One region of the Bradyrhizobium sp. AUGA SZCCT0431 genome, then DNA from elsewhere that is predicted to be linked to it. Evidence: riboswitches for the same ligand, from Rfam matches in the RefSeq annotation. Region 1 holds a riboswitch; the other holds the start of a gene.
The links. A riboswitch is a leader RNA that binds a small molecule or an ion and turns the genes downstream of it on or off. The one in region 1 is predicted to bind cobalamin.
Positions count from the first base shown of each region.

Region 2: it holds a riboswitch for cobalamin, as region 1 does, so the genes downstream of both, JQ567_RS09340 (TonB-dependent receptor) here and metE (5-methyltetrahydropteroyltriglutamate--homocysteine S-methyltransferase) in region 1, are expected to answer to the same signal.

Region 1 is NZ_JAFCLR010000007.1:46,779-62,489, reverse strand. Features, by position in the region: gene ybgF (tol-pal system protein YbgF) at 317-1,429, shown strand; gene tilS (tRNA lysidine(34) synthetase TilS) at 1,502-2,530, shown strand; gene ftsH (ATP-dependent zinc metalloprotease FtsH) at 2,788-4,710, shown strand; gene JQ567_RS08290 (aromatic ring-hydroxylating dioxygenase subunit alpha) at 4,848-5,933, opposite strand; gene JQ567_RS08285 (hypothetical protein) at 5,941-6,138, opposite strand; gene metE (5-methyltetrahydropteroyltriglutamate--homocysteine S-methyltransferase) at 6,184-8,550, opposite strand; cobalamin riboswitch at 8,655-8,856, opposite strand; cobalamin riboswitch at 8,989-9,209, shown strand; gene JQ567_RS08275 (ribonucleoside-diphosphate reductase subunit alpha) at 9,325-12,240, shown strand; gene JQ567_RS08270 (ribonucleotide-diphosphate reductase subunit beta) at 12,270-13,400, shown strand; gene JQ567_RS08265 (hypothetical protein) at 13,411-14,928, opposite strand; gene JQ567_RS08260 (phosphatase PAP2 family protein) at 15,132-15,711, opposite strand, start outside.
Region 2 is NZ_JAFCLR010000008.1:45,532-61,242, forward strand. Features, by position in the region: gene JQ567_RS09335 (DUF6925 family protein) at 1-298, opposite strand, end outside; gene JQ567_RS09340 (TonB-dependent receptor) at 396-2,675, opposite strand; cobalamin riboswitch at 2,789-2,989, opposite strand; gene JQ567_RS09345 (iron ABC transporter permease) at 3,124-4,167, shown strand; gene JQ567_RS09350 (ABC transporter ATP-binding protein) at 4,164-4,946, shown strand; gene JQ567_RS09355 (ABC transporter substrate-binding protein) at 4,946-5,776, shown strand; gene JQ567_RS09360 (MBL fold metallo-hydrolase) at 5,912-6,952, opposite strand; gene JQ567_RS09365 (hypothetical protein) at 7,249-7,710, opposite strand; gene soxB (thiosulfohydrolase SoxB) at 7,707-9,449, opposite strand; gene JQ567_RS09375 (hypothetical protein) at 9,478-9,786, opposite strand; gene soxA (sulfur oxidation c-type cytochrome SoxA) at 9,783-10,646, opposite strand; gene soxZ (thiosulfate oxidation carrier complex protein SoxZ) at 10,643-10,954, opposite strand; gene soxY (thiosulfate oxidation carrier protein SoxY) at 10,982-11,476, opposite strand; gene soxX (sulfur oxidation c-type cytochrome SoxX) at 11,504-11,827, opposite strand; gene JQ567_RS09400 (c-type cytochrome) at 11,924-12,556, opposite strand; gene soxC (sulfite dehydrogenase) at 12,582-13,862, opposite strand; gene JQ567_RS09410 (helix-turn-helix transcriptional regulator) at 14,071-14,406, shown strand; gene JQ567_RS09415 (DUF938 domain-containing protein) at 14,416-15,111, shown strand; gene JQ567_RS09420 (MFS transporter) at 15,223-15,711, shown strand, end outside.

The DNA.
Region 1 (15,711 bases):
GGCGCCTTCGGGCGCCGGTTTCATTTTGGTCTCATGATGGGGCCGCGAATGACGGCGTCCGCTCCGTCGGGCACCAGTTTCGCGGCTTGGACGTCGAAGAACAGCCGCACCCCGTTCACGGGTGCGTGCATGGGCCTGATCCCTTCCGTTGATGAACGGCCCGCCGACCAAGCCGCTTGCTTGTTTTGAAGCTGATACTAAACCATACCGAAATCCGGCTTCCGGATTCGGAAACGCCAGTCACAATTCTGGCGTACTCCCTCTCTCAATGTGTTCGGCTTTCGATGTCACGCCGAATTTTCGTCGTCAGGGCAAAATGTCATTCAGGTTTCTCAATGCGATCAGCGCCGCGGCGATTGCCGCGATGCTCTCCTTGTCTTCGCAGGCCTCCTTCGCACAGGTATCGTTCCCGTGGTCCTCTTCTCCGCAAAGCCCGCCCGTTCAGGCGCAATCCGACGACGCCGATGCGGATATGCGGATCCAGCGGCTCGAGAACCAGCTGCGGCAGCTCACCGGCCAGAACGAGGAACTGCAGTATCGTAACCGCCAGCTCGAGGAGCGCCTGCGGCAGCTCGGTGGCGGTGCGGCGGTAGCCCCTGCCGGTCAGCCTCCGGCTGCGCCGGCGCAGCCCAGCGTGGCCGCGGTGCCGCCCCCGGTCCAGGCCTATCCGCCCGCCCGGCAACCCCAGGCGCAGCAAGGCTATCCGCAGGGGCAGCAGGGCTATCCGCAGGCGCAGCCGTCCTATGAGCAGCCGCAGATCGCGGCACCGCCGCCGATCATGCAGGATCAGGCGGCAGCACCGGCGCCCGGCCGCCGCCGCGGCGACGCCTTCGATCCCAATCAGAATCCCAACGCCCCTGGCGCGCCGCGCGCGCTCGGTGGCGGTCAGTTGCCGGTCGCCAACGACGCGCCGGTCGGCGCTCCCGGCGGGCGCGGACGGGGCGAGCCGCTCGACCTCGGTGCGATCAGCCCGCGCGATCCCGGCGGCGCGCCGCCGGTGCGTGCGCCCGGCGCCAGCGCCGCGCTGACGACGCTGCCGCCTTCGGCGACGCCCAAGGACGAGTTCGATCTCGGCATCGGCTACATGCAGCGCAAGGATTATGCGCTCGCCGAAGAGACGATGAAAAATTTCGCGCAGAAATATCCGAGCGATCCCCTGATCGCGGATTCGCAATACTGGCTTGGCGAAAGCTACTTCCAGCGTCAGCAATACCGTGACGCTGCGGAAGCCTTTCTCGGCGTGACCACCAAGTTCGACAAGTCCGCAAAGGCGCCGGACTCGCTGCTGCGGCTCGGCCAGTCGCTGGCGGCGCTGAAGGAGAAGGAAGCGGCCTGCGCCGCGCTCGGCGAAGTGACGCGGAAATATCCGCGCGCCTCGGCCGGCGTGAAGGCCGCCGTGGACCGCGAGCAGAAGCGGGTGAAGTGCTGAGCTTTCGCTCGTTCGGCCTGAACCCGCATCAAGTGCGGGACAGGCTTCGCCCGAAAACGCTATGGTCGGCCCATGGCAGAGGACGACCATTCCCCGATCACGGCGAGCCAGGCGAAACTTCTGTTCGCCGACTGGAAGGCTGTGCCCGCGATCGTGCTCGCCGTTTCCGGCGGACCTGATTCCATCGCCCTGATGTGGCTCGCCGCGCGCTGGCGCCATGCCCTGAAGCGCGGGCCGCGATTGATCGCGGTGACCGTCGATCATGGCTTGCGGCATGAAGCCGCGCGCGAGGCGCGTGACGTCAAAAAGCTCGCCAGGCATCTCGATCTGCCGCATCGCACGCTACGCTGGCATGGCGCCAAGCCGAATACGGGCGTGCCGGCCGCGGCGCGGGCGGCGCGCTATCGCCTGCTGGCGCAGGCAGCACGCGCTGCTGGCGCGACCCATATCCTCACCGCGCATACCCGCGACGACCAGGCCGAGACATTGTTGATGCGGATGCTGCGTGGCAGCGGCATCGCCGGTCTGGCGGCGATGGCGCGGCAATCGGAACGTGACGGCGTGTGGCTGGCGCGGCCGTTGCTGGATGTCCCGAAATCGCAACTGATCGCGACATTGAACAAGGCCAAGATCGCCTTCGCCGATGATCCGACCAACCGCGACGTCAATTACACGCGGCCTCGTTTGCGGGCGCTGATGCCGGCGCTGGCGGAAGAGGGCGGCGACGCCAGAAATCTGGCGCGGCTGGCGTCGCGGCTGGCGCGGGCCAATGCCGCGCTGGAAGTGCTGGTCGATGGCGCCGAGCGCTATCTGGCGCTGAGGGATCGCAATGACGCCGCGCGTTTTGGCTTCGATGGGTCAGCCTTTGCGGGTCTGCCTGAGGAAATCCGGCTTCGGCTGCTGATGCGGGCCATCGACCGCGTCGGTCACGAGGGGCCTGCGGAACTCGGCAAGGTCGAGGCCCTGCTGACGGTGCTGGACCGGGCGGTATCGGAAGGCCAGCCGAAGTTGAAGCAGACCCTCGCGGGCGCCGCAATCAGCCTGATTGGAGGTCGAATTCACGTCGAGCCGGCTCCCCCGCGTCGTCGCAGGCCGGAATGAGAGGCAAGCCCAAACCTCGATATCCCGTCATAAACCGGCGGGGAGTCTTAACCACCCCGAAAAACGCTGATTTTTACGCCATTATTTGACCGGGAATCGCGCTAGGATGCGTTAAATAGTCCTGCGTGGTTCCCTTGGCATCGACCCAGGCGCCACCTAGATTGTAAGCAGTGCTCCGGGGGTTTCTCACCTGACGACCCAGGGTTTACTGCCCAAGGACATAAGGCCGCGATCCGCGCGGCCACGAAGGAAGATCGATGAACGCCAATCTGCGCAATTTCGCCCTCTGGGTCATCATTGTTTTGTTGCTGTTGGCACTCTTCACGCTTTTCCAGAATCCGGGGCAGCGCGCGTCCTCGCAGGACATCACGTTTTCGCAGTTCGTGAGCGAGGTCGAAAAGAACACCGTCCGCGACGTCGTGATCCAGGGGCCGGAAATCCACGGCACCTTCACCAACGGCTCCAGCTTCCAGACCTACTCGCCGAACGATCCGTCGCTGGTCAAGCGCCTGGTTGATGCCAAGGTGAACGTCAGCGCGAAGCCGCCCGGCGACAATGTGCCGTGGTTCGTGTCGCTGCTGGTCTCCTGGCTGCCCTTTATCGCGCTGATCGGCGTGTGGATCTTCCTGTCGCGCCAGATGCAGGGCGGCGCCGGCAAGGCGATGGGCTTCGGCAAGTCGCGCGCCAAGATGCTGACCGAGGCGCATGGCCGCGTCACCTTCGAGGACGTCGCGGGCGTCGACGAAGCCAAGCAGGATTTGCAGGAGATCGTCGAATTCCTGCGCGACCCCGGCAAATTCCAGCGCCTCGGCGGACGGATTCCGCGCGGCGTGCTCCTGGTCGGCCCTCCCGGCACCGGCAAAACCCTGATCGCGCGCGCGGTCGCGGGCGAGGCCAATGTGCCGTTCTTCACGATCTCGGGCTCCGACTTCGTTGAAATGTTCGTCGGCGTCGGCGCCAGCCGCGTCCGCGACATGTTCGAACAGGCCAAGAAGAACGCGCCCTGCATCATTTTCATCGACGAAATCGACGCGGTCGGCCGCCATCGTGGCGCCGGTCTCGGCGGCGGTAATGACGAGCGCGAACAGACCCTCAACCAGTTGCTGGTCGAGATGGACGGCTTCGAGGCCAATGAAGGCGTGATCCTGATCGCGGCGACCAACCGGCCCGACGTGCTCGATCCCGCGCTGCTGCGCCCGGGCCGTTTCGACCGCCAGGTCGTGGTGCCGAACCCGGATGTCGTCGGCCGCGAGCAGATCCTCAAGGTCCACGTCCGCAAGGTGCCGCTGGCACCGGATATCAACCTCAAGACCATCGCGCGCGGCACGCCGGGCTTCTCCGGCGCCGACCTGATGAACCTCGTCAACGAAGCCGCCCTGACCGCCGCGCGCCGCAACAAGCGCATGGTGACCCAGGCCGAGTTCGAGGAAGCAAAAGACAAGGTGATGATGGGCGCCGAGCGCAAGTCGCTCGTCATGACCGAGGAAGAGAAATTGCTGACGGCCTATCACGAAGGCGGTCACGCCATCGTCGGCCTCAACGTCGTCGCCACCGATCCGATCCACAAGGCCACGATCATCCCGCGCGGCCGCGCGCTCGGCATGGTGATGCAACTGCCGGAGCGCGACAAGCTGTCGATGTCGCTCGAGCAGATGACGTCGCGGCTCGCGATCATGATGGGCGGCCGGGTTGCCGAAGAGCTGATCTTCGGCCGCGAAAAGGTCACCTCGGGTGCGTCGTCCGACATCGAGCAGGCCACGCGCCTGGCGCGCATGATGGTGACGCGCTGGGGCCTGTCCGAGGCGCTCGGCACCGTGTCCTATGGCGAGAACCAGGACGAGGTTTTCCTCGGCATGTCGGTGTCGCGCACCCAGAACGCATCGGAAGCCACGGTTCAGAAGATCGACACCGAGATCCGGCGTTTCGTCGAAGACGGTTACAACGAAGCGACGCGCATTCTCACTGAAAAGCGCGCCGACCTCGAAGCGCTTGCCAAGGGCCTGCTCGAATTCGAGACGCTGTCCGGCGACGAGATCATCGACCTGCTCAATGGCAAGAAGCCGAACCGCGAGTCGGTGCTTGAGCCGACCACGCCGCGGGCCTCGGCTGTGCCGCCCGCCGGCAAGTCGCGCCCGCGCCCCGATCCGGATCCCGGCCTGGAGCCGCAACCGCAAGCCTAAGTCGGTTTGCATCTGAAATAGAAAACGCGGCGGCGACGCCGCGTTTTTTTATGGTGGCGTCCCGGCCCTGCGCCATGAGGATCAACGCGGGCTGTAGCCCGGATGGAGCGAAGCGAAATCCGGGGCATGCCGCGACGTCACGTGCGTCCCGGATTTCGCTGCGCTCCATCCGGGCTACTGCCTGGCTCCCCGCACTCCCGCAACAGTTTTCGCAGCGCGTGGATCGGCGGAAACACTTCCCTGTTCCAGTCCGCGCCTTGCGCGTCGTGGGCGGCCTGTTCCAACTCCACGATCTCGCAATCCTCCGAAAAGACCCGGTTGGTGAACCAGGCCAGCACCGGCCAGCCGAGACCGAGGATGCCGGGAATTCTGGGCTTGCGCACCGACAGCACGACGAAGGTCCGGTTACGGCGCTGCGCCGCATCGATGGGTGTGTAGCCGAGCCATACGTTGAGAACCGGTGCGTCGCCCTTCGTCCACATCTGCAGGGTCTGGTAGGGATATTCGGTGCGCACCGTCATCAGGTCGCGCGCCGTGCCGGCACGGCCGCGCAGGCGGCCGACGATGACGGCCTCGCCAAGGGGCGGCTTCTCGCCAGGCCGGGCAAAGCTGTAATCGACCTCCATCCAGCGTTCGCCGGCGCGGCTGCCGAGATAGCGCGGCACGACTTTTCCGGTGGTGCGCCGGTGCAGGAACTGATGGTTCATGTCCATCAAATTCTCATGCATGAAAGTGTAGTGACAGGCGACGAGCTTGCCGAACCGCCGGGTCTTGTAGGCGGTATCAGCGGCTGCGCCGATCTGCGGCAAGGGAGCGGCGGCAGACGCCGTGCCGGGCCACACGAAGATCAACCCGTCGCGTTCGAAGCAGGGATAACGGCGGACGCCGTTCGGCCGCTTGCCCTTGCCGAGATAGGGCACGTCGACACAGTCGCCCGACGCATCGTAACGCCAGCCATGATAGACACAGCGCAGGGTGCAGCCATCGACCGTTCCCTTGGACAGCGGCACCTGGCGGTGCGCGCAGCGGTCCTCAAGCGCGAAGATCGCGCCCTCCCTCGGGCGCACCAGCACGATCGGTTCGCCCGCGAACCGCGCCGCGAAAGTCTGGCCGGACTTCACCTCGTGCGACCATGCGACCGGATACCAGTGATCCGGGTTCGCGCCGACCTTGCGAAGATCGACAGAGGCTTCCGACCAGGCATTATCAGGCCTCACCGTCATCGCGTCGTTACGCCTTTGCCAGCGGTCCGAGATGCAGCGCCATGATCTGTTCCGGCGTCTCGGTGACCTCGATGCGCTGGCCGTCGCCGCCGACGAAGGCGAGCACGGTGCGCTCGCCGTCGCGCCACATGCTGCCGACCAGCGCGATATTGATGTGGGCGGCCTGCCCCGTCTCGCACCTCGTGCATTCGATCCAGAAGCGCATGGCGTATCCTTTCAATGATGCCGGGTTGAGAGACGGGGCGGGCGTTTAAGCGAGCGCCCGCAATTCGCGGGCGGCGGCGACCATGTTGACCAGAGCGGGCCGCACCTCTTCCCATTTCCGGGTTTTCAATCCGCAATCCGGATTGATCCAGAGCTGGGCGTCGGAGAGCCGCAGCCGCGCCAGCTTGAGCAGGTCGGTCATCTCAGCGGTTTCAGGCACCCGCGGCGAATGGATGTCGTAGACGCCGGGGCCGATTTCGTTCGGATAGCGGTAGTTCCTGAAAGCGTCGAGCAGTTCCATCTTCGAGCGCGAGGTCTCGATCGAGATCACGTCGGCGTCCATCGCACCGATCGCATCGATGATGTCGTTGAACTCCGAGTAGCACATGTGGGTGTGGATCTGGGTGTCGTCGCGCACGCCCGACGAACAGATGCGGAAGGCGTCCACCGCCCAGTCGAGATAGGTCTTCCACTCCGACCGGCGCAGCGGCAGGCCCTCCCGCAGCGCCGCTTCGTCGATCTGGATCATCCCGGCACCGGCGGCCTCCAGGTCGGCGACCTCGTCACGGATCGCCAGCGCGACCTGGCGGCAGGCTTCGCTGCGCGGAATATCGTCGCGGACGAACGACCAGTTCAGAATGGTCACCGGCCCGGTCAGCATCGCCTTCATCGGCCGCTTGGTCAGCGACTGCGCATACTGCCACCACTCGACCGTCATCGGTTTCGGGCGGGACACGTCGCCGAACAGCACCGGCGGGCGGACGTAGCGCGATCCGTAGGACTGCACCCAGCCATGCCCGGTGAAGGCGAAACCTTCGAGCTGTTCGCCGAAATACTGCACCATGTCGTTGCGCTCGAACTCGCCATGAACCAGCACATCAAGCCCGATATTCTCCTGCCAGCGCACCGCGCGCGCGGTCTGGTTCTGCAGATAGAGTTTATAGGCGTCGTCGGTCAGCTCGCCCTTGGCATGCGCGGCGCGGGCGTTTCGGACATCCGCGGTCTGCGGGAACGAGCCGATGGTTGTGGTCGGGAAGGCCGGCAGGTTGAAGCGGCTGTGCTGCACGCCGGCGCGATCGGTAAACGCGTTGAGGCGGCGGCGCATCGCGCTATCGATGCCGGCGGCACGCGTCGCCACCTTGGCATCGTGGATCCGCGGCGAAGCTTTGCGCGCGGCTGCGGCTTCATCGGAGGCCTTCAGGATGGCGTCGGCGTGGACGCGGCCGCGCGCCAATGCCGTTCCGAGCGCCGCCAGTTCCTCGATCTTCTGCACCGAAAATGCCAGCCAGCTCTTCACATCGGGATCGAGGCTGGTTTCCAGCGCAAGGTCGATCGGGACGTGCAGCAGCGAGCAGGATGGCGCGAGCTGCACGCGGTCGCCGCCGAGCCTGGTGACCACAGGTTCCAGCCGGTCGAGCAGCCGGCTCAGATCGGCGCGCCAGATATTGCGGCCGTCGATGATGCCGAGCGACAGCACGCGGTCCTTTGGAAGACCGGCGAGATCGTCGAGTTGCTCCGGGGCGCGCACGAGGTCGAGATGCAGGCCAGCGACAGGCAGGGCCATCGCGGTGTCGCGGTTGGCGCCGAGCCCGCCAAAGTACGTGGCCAGCATGATCTTGAGCCCAGGCACCGCCTTGGCGATTTCCGCATAGGCATAATGCAGCGCCTGCTGCGCGATGATGTCGAGGTCGAGGACCAGACACGGCTCGTCGATCTGCACCCATTCCGCGCCGGCCTTCGCGAGTTCGCTCAGCACCTCGATATAAACCGGCAGCAACCGGTCGAGCAGCGACAGCGTGTTGAATCCCGCATCCTTGCACTTGGCGAGTTTGAGGAACGTCACGGGGCCGACCAGCACCGGGCGGGTCTGGTAGCCGAGCGCTTTGGCTTCCAGGTACTCCTCGATCGGCTTTCGCGAGGCGAGCGTGAAGGTTTGATCCTTCTCCAGTTCCGGCACCATGTAGTGGTAATTGGTGTCGAACCATTTTGTCATTTCCAGCGCCGGCACGCCGTGGGCCGTGTCGTGGTGGGCGTGGCCGCAGTCGGCATCATGCGCCGCGCCTTGGGCGCCGCGCGCCATCGCGAAGTAGGTGGCGAGCGGAACCGTGCCGCCGTTCCAGCCGTAGCTTTTCGGAATCGCGCCGACCATCACGCAGGTGTCGAGCACCTGGTCGTAGAACGAGAAGTCGTTGGACGGGATGATGCTGACACCAAGCTTCTTCTGGCGCGCCCAATTGGCCGCGCGCAGCCCGATGCCGGTCTCGATCAGGGCTTTCTCGTCGGTCGTACCCGACCAGAAACTCTCCAGCGCGAATTTCAGCTCGCGGCGCGGACCGATGCGCGGCGTGCCGAGCGAAGCGACGGGAAGTGAGGAGGTAGAATTTGTAGAAGCAGTCGCTTTGAAAGAAGTCATGGCTTAACCCCAAAAGTTGGGGGCAAAGGCCGAAGTGACACGTCTGGATTCCGGACGATAGGGCGCGCGGAATCGCAACCGCACCACCGGGACACCCCGCCCGAGGACGTTTATGTTGTCGAGGCAGGTCTCCTGGCTCGCGGGTCAATGCTGCTGTCCGGTCTTCCCAAAACCTTTGCGGGTCTCAGTGACTTTGTTGGACAGCGGCTCGCCGCTTACAGTTGCGGGGGCAGCTCCGGCTTCACACCGGCTTCCCTCTTAGCTTCGGGAAAACCATCCCGAAGAACCACGACACGTCCACTTACTTGCAACTCGGCGCGCCCGTCAACTCGACCGGTGCGGGTGCACAGCCGCCATCGTTGTTCACAGCTGCGGAGGAACTTGCCAAATTTTCTGGCTATCGCCATCCGTGCCCATTGACACCGGCCGCCGAATAACACGACATGTAGACGTCACGGTCCACCCCGTCGCAAGATTTGGTGGCTAAGAGGGAAGCCGGTGAATCGCGGTAGTTCGCGAGATTCCGGCGCTGCCCCCGCAACTGTAAGCAGTGAGTTGCTCCCGCTTTTTCACGTCACTGATGCGGCTTCGCATTGGGAAGACAAGGGAACAACGACGACCTGCGAGCCAGGAGACCTGCCGCGACACCGAAAAAACGTCCACGGGCGGGGTGTCCCGGCGGTCGCTTGCAGATCCATGCCGGCGTTTGCCGTCGCGCATTCGATGCAGCGTCCCCAAAGACATCCGGCCTCAACAACACCACGGGGTCTGCCGATGTCCGAATCTTCCGGTCTCATTTCTCTCGAAACCAAAACCGCTCCCTTGTTCCAGTTGCGTCCCGAAACGCTCGCCGCGCCGGACGCCGAACTTCCGATGCAGGTGATTCGCCGCAACGGCACGGTTTCGAAATTCGATGCCAGCAAGATCTCGGTCGCGATGACCAAGGCGTTCCTCGCCGTCGAGGGCCACACCGCGGCGGCCTCGCGCCGGGTGCACGAGGTGGTGGAGCAGTTGACCGCTGAGGTCGTCGGCGCGCTGTCACGCCGGATGAGCGAAGGCCGCACCTTTCACATCGAAGACGTGCAGGACCAGGTCGAACTGGCGCTGATGCGCAGCGAGCACCACAAGGTGGCGCGCGCCTATGTGCTGTACCGCGACGAGCGCACCAGGCAGCGCGCCGAGCAGGAGGCCGCCAAATCGGCCCACCCTGCGGCAGGACCTGTGCTACATGTGACGCTGGCGAACGGCACCAAAGTGCCGCTCGATACCGCGCGGCTCGCGCTGATCGTGGGCGAGGCCTGCGCCGGTGTTGACGGCGTCGACGCCGCGCCTGTCATCGCGGAAACCCAGCGCAATATCTACGACGGCATCAGCCAGGGCGAACTGGCGCTCGCTTCCGTGATGGCTGCGCGGACGCTGGTGGAGCAGGAGCCCAATTACGCTTACGTGAGCGCGCGGCTGCTGCTCGACAAGCTGCGCACCGAAGTGCTGTCCTACGTGCAGGGGGTGCCGACCAACGCCTCGCAGGCCGATATGGCCGGCCGCTACGGCGAATATTTCCCGGCCTATATCAAGACCGGCATCAAGGCCGAACTGCTGGATCCGGATCTGGCGCGTTTCGACCTGAAGAAAATCGCCGCGGCGCTGAAGCCGGAACGCGATCTGGCGTTTCAGTTCCTCGGCCTGCAGACGCTGTACGACCGCTATTTCCTGCATGAAGGCGGCAACCGCATCGAGCTGCCGCAGGCATTCTTCATGCGCGTCGCGATGGGACTTGCGACCCGCGAGATCGATCGCGAGGCCCGCGCGATCGAATTCTATGATTTACTGTCGTCGTTCGATTTCATGGCATCGACGCCGACGCTGTTCAATTCCGGAACGCTGCGGCCGCAATTGTCGTCGTGCTTCCTCACCACGATCGCGGATGATCTCGACGGCATCTTCAAATCGGTCAAGGACAACGCGCTGCTGGCGAAATATTCCGGCGGGCTCGGCAATGACTGGACCCGCGTGCGCGGCCTTGGGGCCCACATCAAGGGCACCAATGGCGAAAGCCAGGGCGTGGTGCCGTTCCTGAAAGTCGCCAACGACACGGCCATTGCGGTCAACCAGGGCGGCAAGCGCAAGGGCGCGGTCTGCGCTTATCTCGAGACCTGGCATATCGACATCGAGGAATTCCTCGATCTGCGCAAGAACACCGGCGACGACCGCCGCCGTACCCACGACATGAACACCGCGAACTGGGTGCCTGACCTGTTCATGCAGCGCGTCGAAACCGACGGCGAATGGACCTTGTTCTCGCCTGACGAGACGCCCGACCTGCACGACCTCTACGGCACAAAATTCGCCGAACGCTATGCCGCCTATGAAGCCAAGGCGGCGCGCGGTGAAATCCGCGTCTTCAAGCAGGTCCGCGCCACTGACCTCTGGCGCAAGATGCTGACCATGCTGTTCGAGACCGGGCATCCCTGGATCACGTTCAAGGATCCCTGCAATCTCCGTTCGCCGCAGCGCCATGCCGGCGTCATCCATTCCTCCAATCTCTGCACGGAAATCACGCTCAACACCTCCGACGACGAGACCGCGGTTTGCAATCTCGGCTCGATCAACCTGCTCAATCACATCCAGGGCGGTCGCCTGAACGAGGCGCGGCTGAAGAAGAGCGTGACGATCGCTATGCGGATGCTCGACAACGTCATCGACATCAATTTCTACACGATTCCGGAAGCGCGACGTTCCAACCTGAGGCACCGTCCGGTCGGTCTCGGGTTGATGGGATTCCAGGACGCGCTGCAGGCAATGCGCATCGCGGTGGCGTCCGATGCGGCCGTGACGTTCGCCGACACCAGCATGGAGGCGATTTCCTATTACGCGATCTCGGCTTCGGTCGATCTCGCCGCTGAGCGCGGTCGCTATCCCTCGTTCGACGGATCGCTGTGGAGCCAGGGCATCCTGCCGATCGATTCGATCGAGCTATTGGCGGAAGCGCGCGGCGGCGTCGCGATGGACCGCTCCATGACGCTCGATTGGGGCAGCTTGCGCGAACGGGTCAGATCGACCGGCATGCGCAATTCCAACGTGATGGCGATCGCGCCGACGGCGACGATTTCCAACATCTGCGGCGTCGCGCAGTCGATCGAGCCCGCCTACCAGAACCTCTATGTCAAATCCAACATGTCCGGCGACTTCACCGTCGTGAACGAGTTTCTGGTGCGCGACCTCAAGGCGCGCGGGTTGTGGGACGAGGTGATGGTCAACGACCTCAAATATTTCGACGGCAGCGTCGGCTCGATCGACCGCATCCCTGATGATCTCAAGGCGCTCTATGCCACCTCGTTCGAGATCGACAGCGCCTGGCTGATCGAGGCGGCGGCGCGGCGCCAGAAATGGATCGACCAGTCGCAGTCGCTCAACCTCTATATCGCCAACCCGTCCGGCAAGAAGCTCGACGCGCTCTATCGCCTGGCGTGGACCCGCGGCTTGAAGACCACCTATTACTTACGCTCGCGCAGCGCGACGCATGTCGAGAAGTCCACGCTCAAGGGCACCGACGGCAAGCTCAACAGTGTCGCCTCCGTGACGATGATGGCTCCAGCCCCAATCATCGTCCCGCAGGCCGCCACCGCGCCGGACTTAACCGGTGCGGTGGCGTGCTCCATCGATAATCCCGAATGCGAAGCCTGCCAGTAAGCAGCAAGAAACATAAGGAAATAAACCCAATGCTCGACTGGTCCGAACCTTCCGCGCCCGTTCGTCACGCGCCGCCGCCCTTTGCGGCATCACCTCCTGCCGAGGCCGATCAAACCGGGCTCGGAACCATCGACCGCCGCGGTGGCCGTGTGTCGGTCGACGACAAGCGGATGATCAATTGCCGTGCCGACGTCAATCAATTGCTGCCGCTGAAATACAAATGGGCGTGGGAGAAATATCTCGCCGGCTGCAACAATCACTGGATGCCGACCGAAGTCTCGATGCAGGCCGACATCGCGCTATGGAAGTCGCGCGACGGCCTCACCGAGGACGAGCGCCGCGCCATCAAGCGCAATCTCGGCTTCTTCGCGGCGTCCGAGAGTCTGGTCGCCAACAACATCGTGCTGGCGATCTACCGCCATCTGACCAATCCGGAATGCCGGCAATATCTGCTGCGGCAATCCTTCGAGGAAGCGGTGCATACCCACACCTTCCAGTACATCGTGGAGAGCCTGGGCCTGGACGAAGGCGAGCTGTTCAACATGTACCGCGAGGTGCCGTCGATCACCGACAAGGCCGCCTGGGCGCTGAAGCACACCCAGCATCTCGACGATCCCGACTTCAAGACCGGCACGCCGGAAGCCGACCAGGCGTTCCTGCGCGATCTCGTGGCCTTCTATGTGATCTTCGAGGGCATGTGGTTCTACACGGGCTTTGCGCAGATCCTATCGCTCGGCCGCCGCAACAAGATGGTCGGGATTGCCGAGCAGTACCAGTACATCCTGCGCGACGAATCCATCCATCTGAATTTCGGCATCGACGTCATCAACCAGATCAAGATCGAGAATCCGCATCTGTGGACCACGGCGTTCCAGGACGAGGTTCGTGACATGGTGCGCACTGCGGCGGAGCTCGAAGCCGCCTATGGCCGGGACACCATGCCGCGCGGCTTTCTCGGGCTGAACGCGGCTTTGTGCGAGACCTACATGCACTTCATCGCCAACCGCCGCTGCGCGCAGCTTGGGCTGGCGCGGGTGTTCGATGAAACCGAAAATCCATTCCCGTGGATGTCGGAAGCGATGGACCTGAAGAAGGAGAAGAACTTCTTCGAGACCCGCGTCATCGAATATCAGAACGGTGGCGCTCTGACCTGGGAATGAGAGCCGGGCGTCAGTTCGACGAGCCCGGCGCGGAAGATGGAGCGGCCTTGCGCTGATCGTCGCGGACGTGGATCACGGCGACGTCGTCCGCATACACCCGCTTCCACCCCGCGATATGATCCAGCACCTTGGTGGCCGGCAAATCCGGCCCCAGCAAGGTGGCGTCGATCTGATACTTGTCGAGCGTGGCGAGCAGTATGTAGACGTCCTTGGCGGTGACCGCGTCGAAATAGTCAAGGACGAACTGTTCGCCGTAGAGTTCGGCGCGGCCGTCGATGAAGGCCTTGATGTCGCGAGACAGCAGATAGCCGCCAAACGGCGACGTGCTGAAGATGCGCTGAACCTGCCGCTTCTGCAGGACGTCCACCGCTGCGACCGGCGTCTGGGACGGCAGGAACGAGAACGGGTGGTGCGCGATGAACACTTGCGTCGATGCCCATCCGGCCACCGCCACCGCGAGCGCGGCAAGCATCACGACAGGCGCCCGCGACTGCCCTTCCCGAACCGGCACCATCGCCGTGCGCAGCGTTCCCAACTGCTCGGCAAACGGCTTGGCCACGACCAGTGGCGCGATGAAGGCGAAGATTTCGATGTTCCGGGAATGCGACAGCGCCATCCAGAGCAGGCCGAGCAGCAGGATGATTCGCGGCACCGACAATGAGAGGCCTCGATAGAAGCCGAGACCGATCAGGCCGAGCAGCGTGAATTCGAAAAAGCTCCAGGTGGAGAAATTGGCCGGCATCCATTCCCAGATCATGGACAGCAGCTTGCCGAGGCTGAGAATCTTCGCCGCGCCGAGCAGCGTGTTCCAGCCATAGGGCGTGCAGCAGCAGGCAACGACTGCAGCAATGCCGAACAGCGCCCATCGCATCGCCAGTTTGACGCGGTCCTGGCGCTCGCAGGTCCAAAGCGCTTCCAGGCCAATCGGTCCTATCAGTGCCAGTCCGAGAACAAAACCGCCGTGCAGATTGGCCCAAAGCGCAAGCACCGGCAGCAGCCACCATGACGGCGCGCTCCGGCGATCCGCGGCCGCCAGCAGCCCGCCGAGGAACGCGACCATGAATGGGAACGCCAGCATGTGGGGGCGTGCCAGGAAGTGGGTCGCCGACTCCAGCACCGCAAGCGTGACCAGCAGGATCGCGCGGGTGGGGTCGAGATAGTCGGCAAACAGGTACATGAAGATCGCAACCGTCGCCCCGATCGCGAGCGAGGTCAGGATGACCGGGCCGGCCCAGCCCAACGATTCATAGGAAACGGCATAGAGCACCTGGGACAGCCAGGAGCTCGACATCCAGGGTTCGCCAAACCGGGTGAAGGTATGAACGTCGGTGTAGGGCACGGCGCCATGCTCGACGATCCACTGCCCGATCCTGATCTGCCAGAGCGTGTCGGAATCCCGCAGCAGGATTTCCCCGAGCGACAGGAAGATCAGATAGGCGACGAGCCCGGTCAACAGCGGAATCAACACGCGCCCGAGGCTGCGGACACTGGCGCCATTAACAATCGGATTGGCGAAGGAAATGGACATCGGATTTTGGGCCGGCTTCTTGCGTTGGTGTGACAGGCACGGCGTGCCTCAGGAATTTCCGCTACCTGACCACGGCCGCGATACATTTCGGTGAATTGCGGGCTCACGCGGCTGACAATGACGATGTTTGGCGAAGAAGCCGTTAACCGGGCGGATAAGCGTTTTAGTCAGAATTTACCATCGCAAAGCACGACGATGGCGGGTTAATCCAATGCCGGCACCAGGGCTACCTGCGGCGCAGCCTGTGCCTTCGCCGACGAGGGCGCCACGATGTTCACGAGATATTTGGCAAGGCAGATGCCGATCACGGCCAGCGCGACACCGCCGAACACGTCGATCATGTAGTGGGCGCCGATCACGGGCGTCGAAGCCATCATCAGGATATTGAGGACGACCGCAGCCCCTCCGACATAGCGCACCGGCCAAAGCGCCCAGATGTAGAGCACGGCGGAAGCCGCGTGGAAGCTCGGGAAGGATACGATGCCGGTGATCTTGAGCAATTCGAGATGCCGCAGCGAGCCATCGCGCAGCGCCAGCATGTCGCGCAGCTGCGCCTGATACATCGAGGCATCCAGGGACGAGAATTGCGCAGGGTCGATGTTGAGGCCGTAATAGGTTCCGATCGCCGGCGTAAACGTCGAAATCAAGAGCGTCATGATCAGCGTCAGGCTGAACGCAAGCACGAACACCTGCAGCCGCACAAAACGCGATGTCAGGGCGAGGACCAGCGGGATCGCGAGCAGGATGATCTTGATCAGCGTGTAGCTGCGCACCAGCAAAGCG
Region 2 (15,711 bases), on a different contig from region 1:
GGCCGTTCATCGCGCAATCGTCGGATGGCAGGCACAGCGCGATCCGATGGCTCCAGCCTGATTTCGTGATGCTCTCGGAGGCGAACGGCCGGCTGTTGCCGCCCGGTTTCAGCGCAATGCCGCCGCGCGGCGTCACGGCTGCAACGGCCTCGATCGATTGCGTCAGCCGCACCGGCTCGTCGCGGTCGCGGGTGAATTCGGCGATGGCGCCGAACGTGCCGAGACTCCATTGCGTGTCGGGATCGGCGATTTCCCGCTGCAACAGATCGGTCGCCGCGACGGCGGAAACATCAGGCATCAACCAGCATTCCCTTAACCCTCGGGGCCAAAGAGAATACTGGCTTGTCAGGTCAGGACAAGCCGGTCCGGAGCGGGCCCCGGACCGGCGTCCGGGCTCAGAACGTCGCGCCGGCCTTCACCATGTAGGTCCGGCCCGGCAGCGGATAGGCGCTGAAGCGGCCGTCGGTGAACGTGCTTGCGATCGCATAGTCGTAGTACAGCGCGTTGAGCACGTTGTTGACGCTCACCGACCAGAAGAAGTGCTGATATGCCCCGCTCAGCTTGAAGTCGATGGTGGCATCGGCCGGGATGCGGCGCTGGGTATTTTTCTGGTCGTTGTCCATGTAGCGCTCGCTCCAGCCGCGCACCGTGGCATCCGCAACCAGATAGTTCTGCCAGATATTCCACGTCACGCCGCCGCTGGCGGTGTAGCGGGACACCAGCGGAACGTCATTGCCGGCGAACTGCCCTTCACGGAACACCGCGCGGGTGTAGGCCACGCCGCCGCGCAGCAGCACGCTGTCGCTGATACGCAGCGAGGCGCTGGTCTCGGAGCCGTAACGGCGGGTCGGATCGAGGTTGACGTTAAAGAACAGTGCCGGGTTGAGATGGATCTCGTTCTCGAGGTCCATGCTGTAGATGCTCGATTGCATCTGGAACCCGCCCGACTTGATGCGGAAGCCGCCCTCGATGTCGTGGGAGGTCTGGGTTTTCAGCTGGAAGGTGCCGGGAATCGGGGTGAAGAAGACAGGATCGAAGGACGGTCCGGAGGACAATCTCTCGTCGACATTCGGCGTGCGGAACGCGCGGGCGGCCCGGCCGAATACCGAGACGATATTGTTGAAGCGATGTTCGAGGCCGACATGCAGCGCGTATTGGCCTTCCCGGCTGTCGAGAGGCAGGTTTTGCGCCGCGCAGGTAAAGAAAAAGGCGCAATTCGGATCGTTGTTGACGATGTCCCTGGCTTTCAACGTGGTTTGTTGCACGCGGGCCCCGTACGAGAAATCGGTGGTCGGCAACAGCCCGATGGTTTGCTGGAAATAGCCGGCCAAGGTTTGCTGCTGCAAATCATAGGTATGGATCGGCGGCAAGCCCCGGTCCGTCGGACGTTCCTGGTGGAAGGTCGCGTCGTAATAATCGATGCCGGTTAAAATCTGTGAGGGCATCCCGAACAGCACATTCTTGATGCTCAATCGCGGCGTGATCGACCAGGTCTGCAGGTGGGCGTCGACGTAGCTGTTACCGAAGGGATTGAAGAAGGCGGCCTGCTGCTTCTTGTCTCTCACGCCGCCGTCGACGATCAGATCGACGCCGTTCATCAGCGTCTTGGTGAATCCTGCGGTGGCGTTGGCGCCCTGCTGGTTGCCGTAGTCGAACGGCGTGGCGGCGCCGCGCCGGTTGGTGGCGAGTTCATCGAGGCCAATCGAGGGATCGACGAGACGGCCGCCCGGGAAACCCAGCTTCTGGTCGTCGCCGGACAGGGTCAGGAACGCTGTAAGGCCGGGCGTGGTGTAATTGAGGTTGCCGACGCCGTTGCGCTGGTCGAGGGCGTTGTTGACGCGGTAGCCGTCCGACTTGATTCCATTGCCGTAGAACGATGTCGACCACGGACCGAAATTGGTCGCGGCCGAGACCGAAGCCATACGCTGATTGAAGGAGCCGACGCCGGCTTCGCCGCGGATCGCGACCGGCGGGCCGCCGACACCGTTCTTCAGCACGATGTTGATGACGCCGCCGACCGCATTGTCGCCGTACAGCACCGCGCCGCTGTTGCCGCGGGTGATCTCGATGCGCTCGATCGAATCGCGCGGGATGGTCGAAAAATCGACCCCGGCCATGTCGATGTCATTGAGCCTGCGGCCGTTGATCAGCACGAGGGTATTGGAGGTCGCAAACGCGCCGAACCCGCGCAGATCGACGCTGGTCTTTGCGCCGTTGACGCCGCCAAACAGGCTGGTGAGCTGCACGCCCGGTGTTTGCGCGATGATTTCCTGCAAGGTCTGCGCGGGCGAATGCGCGATTTCTTCAGCCGTGATGACGGTCGCCGATGTGCCGACGATGCCGGCGAATTGCCGGACGGGCGCTCCGCCGCCGCCCTGGCCATCGCCTTGCGACGCGACGTTCGAGCCGGTCCCCGGCGCAGGGCTCCGATTGCTTGACGGGCTCGGGTTCGGCGCGACGACGCGGCGCGTACCCGAGCCCTGATCGGAAGCAGGCTTGGCGCGGGTCCTGTTCTGGTCGCCGGGCGGGTTGACCTCGATCGCCGGCAGTTGATCGGCTGTGGCGGTCTGCTGGGCCTGCGCGCCGGAAATACCGAGCGCCATGATCGGTGCGAGAACACTGGAGGCCAGCAAAAGATGGCGGCGCCGCTTGGCGACTGGGGTGGTAGAAGACATGGTTCAGGCCTCGGTATGACGTCAGTGGCACGTCACAGCGAACCAAGTCCCACCATCGTGCTGTAAGCAGCTCTGGTGAAACTAATGCCTGTACTCCCCGACCGACATCTTCGCGTGTGACCACGGCTGACGGCAGGTCTCCTGGCTTACGGGTCGTTACCTTTCGTCGCCTTCCCAGGACCGAGATTCCCAGTGGCATAGGACGAAAGATTCACCGCTTACAGTTGCGGGGGCAGCCGCGGAATTGGGGGAGTTTCCCCGCACCGCATTCCCTTTTGATCCCCAAAACGGGAACCGTCAAAAATTATGGTAGAAGTTTGTCAAATACAGAGTCAATCCCATCAGGCCCCGCCTGCGGTCCTCACTGGACGAGTGCGTCTTTTATGTCGCATGAGCAGTACCGCTCGAACCCATAGTGCGGTACGGGCTGACCGTTCGGGGACGATCGATGAGTGTTGATACCATCATTGCTGCAAACGAGGAGGCCGCGCGGCGCCGGATTGGCGTGACGGCCGCGCTTGCCGGCCTCGTCGGGCTGTTGGTGCTGATCTCGCTCGGCATCGGGCCGGTGCGGCTGTCGCCGCTGGCGGCGATGGAAGCGCTCCTCGGTGGCGGCAGCGATGTGTCGCAGGTGATCGTGCGGGAAATCCGCCTGCCGCGGACCATTTTGGCGCTGGCGATCGGCGCCATCCTGGGAATGTCAGGCGCGTCGCTGCAGGGCCTGCTGCGCAATCCGCTGGCCTCGCCCTCGCTGTTCGGCGCGCCGCAATCGGCTGCCTTCGGCGCGGTGCTGGTGATCGCGCTGGGGTGGGCCGATGTGCGCTCCTATGCGCTGCCGGTGGTGGCGATCATGGCCGCTTTCGGATCGGTGTTCGTGCTGCTGACGATCGCCGGCCGCAATGCCGGGCTGCTGATCCTGATCCTGGCGGGTCTTGCGATTTCGAGTCTGGCGGGAGCGGCGACGGCGCTGGTGATGAACCTTTCCAGCAATCCCTTCGTGGTGCTGGAGATCGCGTTCTGGCTGCTCGGATCGCTGGAGGATCGCAGTTTTCAGCACGTGATGCTGGCACTGCCGTTCATCATTGCCGGTGGCATGATCCTGTTCAGCCAGCGCCATTCCTTTCGCGTGCTCAGCCTCGGTGAGGAAACCGCGCAGAGCCTCGGGGTCGATGTCGGGCGCCTGCGGCTTATCGTGATCACCGGCGTCGCGCTTGGGGTCGGCGGCGCGGTCGCGGTCACCGGCACCATCGGCTTTATCGGCCTCGTCGCGCCGCATCTGATGCGGCCCTTGATCGGTCATGATCCGGCGCGGCTGCTGGTGCCGAGTGCACTGGCAGGCTCAGCGCTGCTGCTCGCCGCCGACATCGCGGTGCGGATCATTCCCTCGACCAGCGACATCAAGGTCGGCGTGTTGACCTCGATCATCGGTGTGCCGTTCTTCCTCTATCTGATCGCGCGCGAACGCCGTGCGCTCGGGGGAGGTGTCGCATGAGCGAAGCCGCGCTTCTCACCGCCCGCAGTGTGAACGTGACACTGGCCGGCCGCCATGTGCTCAGCGATGTCACGCTGTCGCTGACCGCGGGTCATCTGGTCGCCTTGGTCGGGCCGAACGGCGCCGGCAAAACCACGCTGTTGCGCGCGCTGTCGGGGCTGCTGCCGTCCCGCGGTGACATCCACGTCGGCGGCGATGCGCTGGCTGATCTATCGCTACGCGAACGTGCAAAACGCTTTGCCTATCTGCCGCAGGGCCACATCGTGCACTGGCCACTGCCGGCGCGCGACATCGTGGCGCTCGGCCGTTATCCGCACGGCGCGACCGATCCGGCGCGGCTGTCGTCAAAGGATGCCGAAGCGGTACTGCGCGCGATGCAGGCGGTCGACGTGGTGGAGTTCAGCGAACGCCGCGTCACTGAACTGTCCGGCGGCGAGCGCAGCCGCGTCGCGTTGGCGCGCGTGCTCGCGGTGGAGGCGCCTGTCATCCTCGCCGACGAGCCGACCGCCTCGCTCGATCCGCGCCACCAGATCGACGTGATGAAGAATCTGCGCGCCACCGCCGATAAGGGCGTGCTGGTCATCGTGGTGACGCACGACCTCGGCCTGGCCGCACGCTTCGCCGATCATGTGCTGGTCCTGAAGGAGGGCCGGCTGGTGTCGCAGGGCGCGCCGGTGGAAGCGCTGTCGGAGCAGGTGATCGCCGACGTGTTCCGGATCAGCGCCTACCGCGCCGAATACCAGCGCGAGGCCGTGATCGTGCCGTGGGCGGATCTGTGATGCGCCGCCGGCTTGCCGTGCTGCTGGCGGTTGCGGCGCTGGCGATGCCGGGCGGGGCGGCGCTGGCCGCCAAGCTGCCGCGCATCGTGTCGATGAACGTCTGCAGCGATCAATTGCTGCTGTCGCTGGCCGACCCCGAGCAGATACTCGGGCTTTCCAGATATTCGCGCGATGCCTGGTTGGCCGGCGATGTCGGGCGCTATCCAAAACTGTCGGGCGGCGCGGAAGACGTGATGGTGCTGAAGCCCGACATCGTCGTCGCCAATCTGTACGACAAGCGTTCGACGCGGGAATTGCTGAAGGCGCACGGGCTGCATCTCGCCGAACTTCCGGTGCCGCGAACCTTGCCCGAGGTGAAGGACCAGATTCGCGAGTTCGGCGAGATCGTCGGCCACCCCGACCGCGCGGCGCAGCAGATCGCCCGGCTCGATGCCGCGCTGGCACGGGCGCGCCAGGCCGTCGCCGCCAGACCCTATCGGGTGCTGCCGCTGTCGCGGCGCGGCTGGGTCGCGGGAAGCGACAGTTTTGTCGGCTCGCTGCTGGCGGAGACCGGGCTGTTCAACACGGCCGGCGATCTCGGCTTCAATTTCGGCGGCTTCGCCTCACTCGAGGCGATCGTGAGCCAGAAACCGGATTTGCTGCTGGTGTCGCAGGCCGGCGATTTTGCGCGCGACGACGGCCAGGCCTTTCTGCTGCATCCGGCGCTCGCGCGGTTCTATCCGCCGGAAAAACGCATCGTGATCCCGGAACGGCTGACCGAATGCGGCGGCGTGATGCTGGCGGAAGCGCTTGACGTGCTGACGGCGGAGTTGAAGCGGGTGGGGCGGTAACCCTCGTAGGGTGGGCAAAGCCACCGGGTCGCGCGAATGCGCGCCCGATGACAGGCTCCGCGTGCCACCACTCTCTTGCGGCGATTGGATAGATGGTGGGCACGGCGCAAGCGCGCCTTTGCCACCCTACGTTTCTCACCCCATCACCACCGGGCCGCCGGCTTTCTTCCAGGCGTCGATGCCGCCCTCGATGTGGGCGGTGTTGGCAAGGCCGGCGTTCTTGGCGGCGGTGACCGCCATCGCCGAGCGTTCGCCGAAGGCGCAGAAGAACACCACGCGGCGCCCGGTCGCGGCCGCGACTTCGCGCAGCATGCCGCCCGGCGCTAAGCTTTCGGCGATGCCGGGGTAGGGCGCATGCAGCGCACCCGAGAGCGTGCCGTGCTTGGCGCGCTCGCTGGCTTCGCGCAGATCGACCAGCAGGATGTCGGGCTTGCCGATACTGTCGATCGCGGCGCGCGCTGACAGTGCGAGGCCCTGTTTGGCGAGATCGTCCTGGTGCAGGCCGACATGCATGTTGGCCGGCAGCACCACGTCCATCAGTTTTGGATTCGGCAAATTGAGATTGTTCATCAACTCGACATACTCGTCGATGCCGCGCACCTGCAGGCGCGGATTGTAGCGCTTCTCCTCGCCGATGGTCGAAACCGTGTCGCCCTTGTAGTCGTGGGCGGGGAAGACCATGGTCTCATCCGGCAGCTTCAGCAGCCGGTTGAAGATCGAATCATACTGCGCCCGGGCGCTGCCGTTCTGGAAATCTGTGCGGCCGGTGCCGCGGATCAAAAGCGTGTCGCCGGTGAAGACGCGGTCGCCCATCAAATAGCTGTAGGAATCATCGGTGTGGCCGGGCGTGTACAGGGCATCCAGGCTCAAACCCTCGATCATCACCTTGTCGCCGTCAGAGACGCGCATCGACACCACGTCGGCCTTGCTCTGTTCGCCCATGATGGTGATGCACTGGGTGCGATCGCGCAGTTCGCCGAGGCCCGTGACGTGGTCGGCGTGCAGATGGGTGTCGACCGCCTTGACCAGGCGCAGGTCGAGTTCGCGCAGCAACTGGCAATAGCGGTCGGCCTTTTCCAGCACGGGATCGAGGATCAGCGCCTCGCCGCCGGCGCGGCTGGCCAGCAAATAGCTATAGGTGCCCGAAACGCTGTCGAAGAGCTGACGAAAGATCATGGTCGCTGCCGCGTTCGCTATTGGAGTCTCGCGGAGGATATTATTCTATTTTGGTCGCCTCCTCAAACGGCTTTCGTCTCTACGGGCGACTCTTTCGAGGTAGTCTTGCTTCCTCAGGGCCGGCTCCAGTCCTGCTCCTTCAATTCCATGATGCGTACAAGGCCTGATGTTCCCCGTCATTGCCTGCGACAAACGCAAAGCGTTTGCGCACGGGAGCGCAAGCGACGACGCAATCCATCTATCCCCGCGCGGAGTGATGGATTGCTTCGCTCCGCTCGCAATGACGGTGGAAATAGTCACGGTCTCACCAGCGTATATCCATTCTCGGTCAGGAACAGAATCTGCGCGACGCCGACCTGGACCGGCGTCGCGGCCGCGATGAATTCCGGCCGTTTGCCGTTTTCGCGTTCGAATGTGTCGACGGTGTTGAGGCAGATATCGAACCGCGCGCCCTGGGCGACCAGGCTCTCGACCATCTTGCGGTTGGGATTTTCCGGGCGCAGCAGCTCAATGCCCGGGCCGAACGCGACGATTTCGATCGCGACCTTGTCGGGGTCGTAGTGCTTCATCAGGTTGCTGGCGACGCTGAGCACGAGGCCCTGCTTGCGCGGGTCATTGTCCGAAAGCTGCAGCACGATCTTGTGCTCGGCAAACGGCTTGTCCTGCAGCGGCGCCTGCTGGGCGCGCACGGCCGGTGCGATCGCTGCGATCAACAGCGCCGCGGTCATCATGCGCAGGGTGGTGGTAAGGCCTGTCATACCTGTTTCGAAATGCCCGGATTGCCTTCGACGCCTTTCAGCGTCACGCCCGGGGCCGAGCGGTTCGGCGGCTTGCCTGACTTCAGATGCTTCGCCACCACATCCCAGATCGGCGCGCCGGTCTGTTCGTTGACGGAGGCCCATCCCGCCACCTTATAGCTCTTGGCGGCTTGCAGCGGGCTGCCATTGTCGAGCGTCAGTTCGGAAATCCGCTTGCCGACGCTTTCCGCCGGCGTACAGGCATAGGAAAGGCCGCCGAGCCGGACCATGTCGCCGCCCTGCTGGTAGTAGGGATCGGTGTTGAAGAGGTTGTCGCAGACGTCTTCGAGCACGTCCTTGATCTGGGCGCCGGTCATGGTCGCAACGTAGGTCTCGGGATAGGTGACCGCGGTCTGCGCCAGCACGTCTTCCATCGTCAGCGGCTGGCCTGCCAGCGCCGTGGTGCCCCAGCGGAAACCCGGCGACAGCGCGATCTCGGCATCGAGTTCGCCGCGCAGCGCGTCGCAGATCAATTGATCCATGCTGCCGCTGAAATTGCCGCGGCGGTAGAGCAGGCGATCGGCGGAAGCGATCTTGTCGACCCAGTCGCCGGCATGCGGCGCGCGGGTCTTGTCGATCAGCCCCTGCATCGCCGGATCCGGCTTCAGCAGTTCGGAGAACACCGGCAGCAGCCGGTAGCGCACGTTCGCGACCTTGCCCTTGCCGATGTCCAGATCGAGCACGGCGAGGAACTTGCCGTTCGAGCCGGCATTGGTCACCAGCGTGACGCCGCCCGGATTGGTCACCGCAATGGGCTGCGGCACCGCGTCGTGGGTGTGGCCACCCAGAATGACGTCGATGCCGGTGACGCGGCTGGCGAGCTTGAGATCGACATCCATGCCGTTATGCGACAGCAACACGACCGCATCGACCTTGTCGGTGTCGCGCAAGCGATCGACGAGCTTCTGCAGCTCTTCGTCGCGGATGCCGAATTTCCAGTCCGGCGTGAAGCGCTTGGGGTGCGCGATCGGCACGTAAGGAAAAGCCTGTCCGATCACGGCGACCCGTCGGCCGCCGATCTCCTTGATCGTGCATGGCTTGAACACGCGGCCCGATGCCGGATCGAACGCCTTGGCGTCGTTGAAGGCGGCTTCCTCGGTCAGGAAGACGTTCTGCGCCAGGAACTCGCCCTTGAAGCGCTCGAGGTTGCTGCGCAGCGTCTTCTCGCCATAGGTGAATTCCCAATGGCCGGTCATCGCGTCGATGCCGAGCAGGTTCGAGGCGGCGACCATGTCGGCGCCCTGCATGACATTGGCAAGGCCAGTGCCCTGCCAGAGATCGCCGCCGTCGAGCAGCAGCGAACGGCCGGCGCCGACATCGCTGCGCAGGCGGTCGACCAGCGTCTTCAGATGCGCGAAGCCGCCGAGCTTGCCGAACCGCTGCGCAGCTTTTTCGAATTCGATGCAGGTGAAGGCATAGGCATCGGCGCTGTCGGGCCGGATGCCGAAGCGGTCGAGAAAGGCTTTGCCGACCAGATGTGGCGGATTGCCCTGCATCGAGCCGACGCCGAGATTGACGCTGGGCTCGCGAAAGAACACCGGCTTGAGCTGCGCATGGGTGTCCGTGATGTGCAGGATGCGCGCATTGCCGAAGCGCTCGAGGTCGTAGACGCTGTCGGCGCTGCGCGCGAGGCGAGGCAGGCCGCCTGAAAGCGCGGCACCACCCGCTAATGTCAAAAAATCCCGGCGGCGGATCGTCATACTCATCTCCGCGCGTCGCAAAACGCTCTCAGCGAATTTCCAAATCTCTCCAGCGTTCCTTCTCGCTGGTGGCCTGGAAGATCGAAGCTTTCGCCAGCGCTTCCGCTTCTTTCGCGGATGCGGTGGCCTTGTCGAAATCGCCGCCATCGGCGAACTTCTTGGCCGCCGCCAGCGTCGAGGCCGTCGTGGTCCATTGATTGCGCAAGGAAGCCGCCTGCTTGTTGGCAGCTTCCGCTGCGGCGTAGGCGGCCTTGTAGTCATCCTCGCCTGCGGCCACCGCCGATGTCGCGCCTAGCAGCAGCAACGCCGCGATCGATGTGAGTGTCGTGATCCTCATGGCCGCGCTCCCGGACCTGATATCGGCAATCCGTTGCTGACATAGGACAGGTAGTATTCGACGTTGCGGTATTCATCGTCCTGCGGCGTCATCGGCACGCCGCGGATCTGGCTGTTGCAGGTGGTGAAGCGCCGGCTCGTCGTGCCCATGCCGCTCCATTCCGAGCGATAGATCGGCATCGCATTGAGAATGCCGAGCGCCGGCGCCAGCACTTCGGTGCGGACCTTCTCGCCCGGGCTCTGCACATGGCAGGTGGCGCAGGAAAAATTGAGCTGGCCGCGCCTTGTGTAGAAATATTCCTTGCCGTTTTCATAAGCAGCCAGCGCGCGCGGGTCGTTGGGAATCTTGATGGCGAACGGCTTTCCGCGCGAGGTGAAGGCCATATAGGCGGTCAGCGCCGCCATCTCGTCGCGCACATAGGAGAACGCCGGCTCGCCATTGGCTTCGCGGCAGCGATTCAGCGCCAGTTCCAGCGTGATGACCTTGCCTTCTTTCTCGTCGAAGGTGGGATAGTCCTGGCGGATGCCGATGCCTTTATTCGGGAAGCAGTCGCCATAGGTCTTGCCGTTCTTGAACGGCTTGGAAAACATCTCCTTGCCCAGTTCGAGCGAGAACTCGTAGGGCGGGAACTGTTCCTTGTCCTGCCATTGCTTGTACAGGTCCGCGTCCATCGAATAGGGGCCGTTGACGAAATCCTCCGGCTTCAATTTGGGGAATTTGTCGTAGAAGAACTTCTTGAACGCTTTCTCGTCGGCGACCGGGTCGACTTTGTCGGCGGAGACCGCAGGCGGGGCGGCGAACGCCAGCAGGGCCAGCGCAAAGGCCGCCGCAGCGAACTGTATCCTGGCTCGCAGCTTCATTGAATCTTCGCCGTTGTGGTGTCGGTGGCGCCCTTGTTGTCGACCCAGCTCACTTTCAGCTCGTCGCCCTTCTTGCCGCCCTTGAAGGCGAACTTGACGTAGGGGTCCTTGGAGACGCCGCCGCCCCAATCGGCTGTGAATACCGGCTTGCCGTTGTATTCGAAGGTCAATTGCTGGATGAAATGCGGCGGAATGAGCTCGCCCTTGGAATCCTTGATGAAGCCGGAATCCATCGGATGCTGGATCAGCGCCTGCACTTCGGTGGTTTCGCCTGACGAGGTGGCGCGCACGCGAATGGTCGATGCCATTTTTTCGATCCTTCGATTATCTGTGTCTTAACCGCCGCAGCCGCCGACGGTGACTTTGACTTCCTTGGTGGCGCTGTAGAGCTTGCCGCCGGCTTCGACGACGACGATCACGTTGCTGGTCTTCGCCATCTTGATGCGGTTGGCAACGCCCGGCATCGTGCCGGCCGGAATCTTGTAGGAGGCCACCAGGGCGACCGGGTTTTCAGCCACCAGGAACGAGATCGAGGTCACGTCGGCGAGCGTCGTCGTGACCGATACCGGCACCACCGCGCCGTTCTCGGCGATCTCGGGCGCGTCCATCTTCACCTTGTCGGAAGCCTCCGCGGTCTTGCCGTAAAGCGACTTGATCGCGTCGGCTTCGCTCTTCTGCTTGAACGCCTCTTCCGGATATTTGTCATTGGCGGCCGCGAACGCTGGCGCGAGGCCAAAGGGAAGATTGCCAAGGCCGACCAGCGCCACCGCGCCCGCGCCTTGCAGGATCAGGCGCCGCGTGGCGGAAAATCCATTGTCAGTATTTGTCATCCGAAAGTTCTCCTGAAAGGCGCGCCGTCACAATGTTTGCAGGAAATCCACGACCGCGCTGATTTCCTTGTCGGTCAAAATCCGGTTTCGTCCGAACGGAGGCATCACGGTCAGCGGATTGCGCTTGGTTTCGTCATAGATAATGGCGACGAGCTCGTCGCGGTTGGGGTATTTGCTCTTGATGTCGACCAGTTCCGGCCCGAGCGTGCCGGGATACTGGCCGCCCTTGATCGCGTGGCAGGTCAGGCAATTGCCCTTGCTGCGGTCGAAGGCCAGTTTCTGGCCTTCCGTCGCCGCGGACTGGGCAGAAGCGGGACTCGCGGCGGCGCCGATCGATAGCGCCAGCACCATCGCCGCGATCAGGCCAAGCTTGTTTAGAGGTGTGTTGCTCAAGGACGTTTCCCGTAATTTCTATTCAGCTTGCCAACTCTACTTTGCTTGCCAACTCTACTTTGCTTGCATCGTGTCGAGCGGACCCGTCGTACGTGGCGTCAGGTTCTTGCCTTCCGCCGTGGACACGATTTTGACGCCGGCGGGGTCAACGCATGCGCTCATGCACGGTTTCGCTGCCGTATCGGGCCTCGGATCGGTCCAGAGGAAATTGTCGCGATTGGGCATTTTGACTTTCGGCAAGCTTTCCCGGTCGGCGACAAATTCACTGGGAACGATGTCGTTCAGGTTCAGAATATAGGCGGTCAAAGCATAAACGTCATCGGCTGACAATGTGTGCGGTGCAGCCATCGGCATGGCGCGGTTAATGTAGTCCCACAGGGTCGGCGCAAACGGCCAGTAGCTGCCGACCGTCAGCTCGGGCCGGTCGTCCCTGAGCGTCCCGGCGCCGCCGACCAGCTTGGGAAACCGGCCCTCGCCTTCGCCGAAAGTTCCATGGCAGGCCGCGCATTGCTCGGCATAGACCACTGAACCCCGGTGCACGCCGCCGCGGCCCGCGGGCAGGCCCACGCCATCCTCGCCGCGCGCATCGATATCCCAGCCGGCAATCTGCTCAGGCGTCGCCCGCTCGCCATAGCCGTAATATCCGGGCTCGGCGGCGTAAGCGAAGGTGCCGGCCGCGATGACCATGCCGGCGCAAAGCAGCGCGAGGTGCTTAACCGAGCTGGACATCGAACACGCTCCCGTCGCCCTTCACCTGCCAGGTCTGGATCGAATTGTTGTGGTAGACCGAATTGGTTCCGCGCAGTTTGCGCAGCTGCGCGATGGTCGGCTGCACATAGCCGGTCTCGTCGATCACGCGGGATTCCAGCAGCGCCGGCGCGCCGTCCCAGCGCCAGGGTATCGTGAATTTCGTCAGCGCCTTCGACAGCACCGGCTCATGCAGCCGCGCGCTCTGCCAATTAACGCCGCCGTCGGTCGAGACGTCGACGCGCTTGACCTTGCCGTTGCCGGTCCACGCCAATCCCCTGATTTCATAGAGGCCGGGGCCATGAAGCGGCTTTTCGGGGCAGGGGAAGGTGATGACGGATTTGGCGTCGATCAGCCAGGTGAAGCCGCGCGAGGTGCCGTCCGGCATCAGGTCGGTATATTTCGAGGTCTCTTCGCGCGAATGCCAGGGTTTCTCGCCGAGCTTGATCCGGCGCAGCCATTTGATGCTGACATTGCCTTCCCAGCCCGGCACCACCAGCCGCAGCGGATAACCCTGTTCGGGCCGCAGCGCCTCGCCGTTTTGCGCGTAGACCACGAGGCAATCGTCGAGGCATTTGCCGAGCGGCAGGCTGCGGTTCATGTGCGCGCCGTCGGCGCCCTCGACCATGACCCACTTGGCTTCCTTCTTGATGCCGACCTCTTCCAGCAGGGTCGACAGCCGCACGCCGGTCCATTCCGCGCAGGAGATCATGCCGTGATTGAATTGCAGCGAGTTCAACTGCGCGGCGCGCCACTCCATGCCGCCATTGGCCGGGCATTCGATGAAATGGATGCGCGTCACGGACGGAAAACGGATGATGTCCTTCATCGAGAGCAACAGCGGGCGCTCGACCAGGCCATGAATCATGAGCTTGTGCTGCTCCGGATCGACGTCCGGCCGGCCGGCGTGATAGCGCTCGAAAAACAGGCCGTTCGGCGTGATGATGCCGTGCAGGTCCTGCAGCGGCGAAAAGCTGATGGAGGATTCGGTGCCGGCGGTGAGCCACGGCACGTTGCGCCTGATCACGCCGGCCTCGGTATCGGCGGGCCGGCCATAGGGCCGGTCGACCACGCCGGGCCCGATCGATTGCGACCATGGCGCGTCCGCGGGCGGGGAAGCCGGGGAGGGCTCTGCATTTCCCTGTTTTGGACCGAGCGCAAGGCTGCCGGTCAGCGCCGCGCCAAGTCCGAGCAGCGAACGCCGGCCGAGCCGCGTGTGCGCGCCCGTGCTCGACAGTAGAGATATGCTGCGCCAGAGATCAGGCCGCACGTTTCATTCCCCTTGCCGCCACATGGCCGCATCATTTGTTGCTTTTTCGCGGGTTTATCGTCATTCGCTAATTTAGTCAATGCTAAATAACCATGGGCGCGATAAACTGATACACCGCGCCCAGTCGGCGCTGATTTCGATCCGGATACAGGCGATGAGAGCAGAAGCGGCAACAACCAACAAGATGCCCATCGGCAACGGCGCCGAGGACGAGGCGTCCCTGAAGAAGCTGGCGAAACAGGCCGGTGAGGCCGCGCAACTGCTCAAACTGCTCGGTCACGAGAAGCGGCTGCTGGTTCTCTGCTTTCTCGCGGTGCGCGGCGAGATGACTGTCGGTGAACTCGTCGGCGTCGCCAAGCTCAGTCAGTCGGCGTTGTCGCAGCATCTGGCAAAATTGCGTGCCGACGGCCTGGTCGAATTCCGGCGCGCCTCGCAGACGCTGCATTACCGCGTGGTCGATCAGCGCGCCCTGCGCGTCTTGCAGCTCTTGAAGGAAATCTATTGCGGAGACTTGAAGTGAGATTTTGCGGTGGCTGAGTTTGTGGTGGAGTTTGGCAAGGATGGCCGTCCGATTGAGGCCGACGGCCGGCTGGATGCGGCCGCATTCCATCGCAACCACGCGCCGATCTGGGCGGTGCTGCAGAAATTCCTCGCCGGCAAATCCGGCGACGTGCTCGAGGCCGGCAGCGGCACCGGCCAGCATGTGGTGCATTTCGCCCGCCATGCGCCCGACATCATTTGGTGGCCGAGCGATTTCAACGACGCGCATCTCAACAGCATTGCGGCGTGGCGCGCGCATGCCGGTCTGCCGAACATCCGTCCCGAAATGCGGATCGATCTCAGCGATCCCGCCTGGTGCCCCCAGATGCAGGACGGCAGCGGGCCTTCTGACTTGCTGGCGGTGTTCTGCGCCAATGTGATTCACATCGCGCCCTGGCGCGTCGCGGAAGGGTTGTTCGCCGGCACGTCGCGTTACTTGCGCAACGACGGGCGGCTGTTTCTCTATGGCCCCTTCAAGCGCGACGGCAAGCACACCGCGCTCAGCAACGCCGTCTTCGACACCAGCCTTCGCGACCGCGACCCCGAATGGGGCGTGCGCGATATTGAAGATGTCAGCCGATTGGCTGAGGGCGTCGGGCTTGCATTGATCGAAACCGTCGAGATGCCGGCCAATAATTTGATTCTGGTGTTCGAGCGATCGATAAAGGGTGAGCCCAGCGCATAGCGCGCGCCCGTTTGCGTCGGTTGATCGCGCGTCTGCACGTCTTCATAGTGCCGCAAATCAAACAAGCCAATGATTGCGGCTCCCGCCGGGGCCTGCCGGGCGGGAATGCCGATGCTGGATGCCACTGCCACCGCAGAGATCACCAATGACGCGCGGGCGCGCGCCAATGTGCTGCGTCTCGCCGCGGCGCAGGCGCTGACCGGCGCCAACTCGGCAGTGATCTTCGCCACCGGTTCGATCGTCGGCGCGACGCTGGCGCCCGACATCTCGCTCGCGACCGTGCCGATCTCGATGTATGTGCTGGGTCTTGCCGCCGGCACGCTGCCGACCGGCGCGATTTCGCGCGCCTATGGCCGCCGCGTCGCCTTCATCATCGGCACCGGCTGCGGCATGCTCACCGGTCTGATCGGCGCGTTTGCGATTCTGAATGGATCGTTCTGGCTGTTCTGTTGCGCGACCTTCTTCGGCGGCCTTTACGGCGCGGTGGCGCAATCCTATCGCTTTGCCGCCGCCGACGGCGCCAGCGTCGCGTTCCGTCCCAAGGCGCTGTCGTGGGTGATGGCGGGCGGCGTGTTCGCCGGCGTGCTCGGTCCGCAGCTC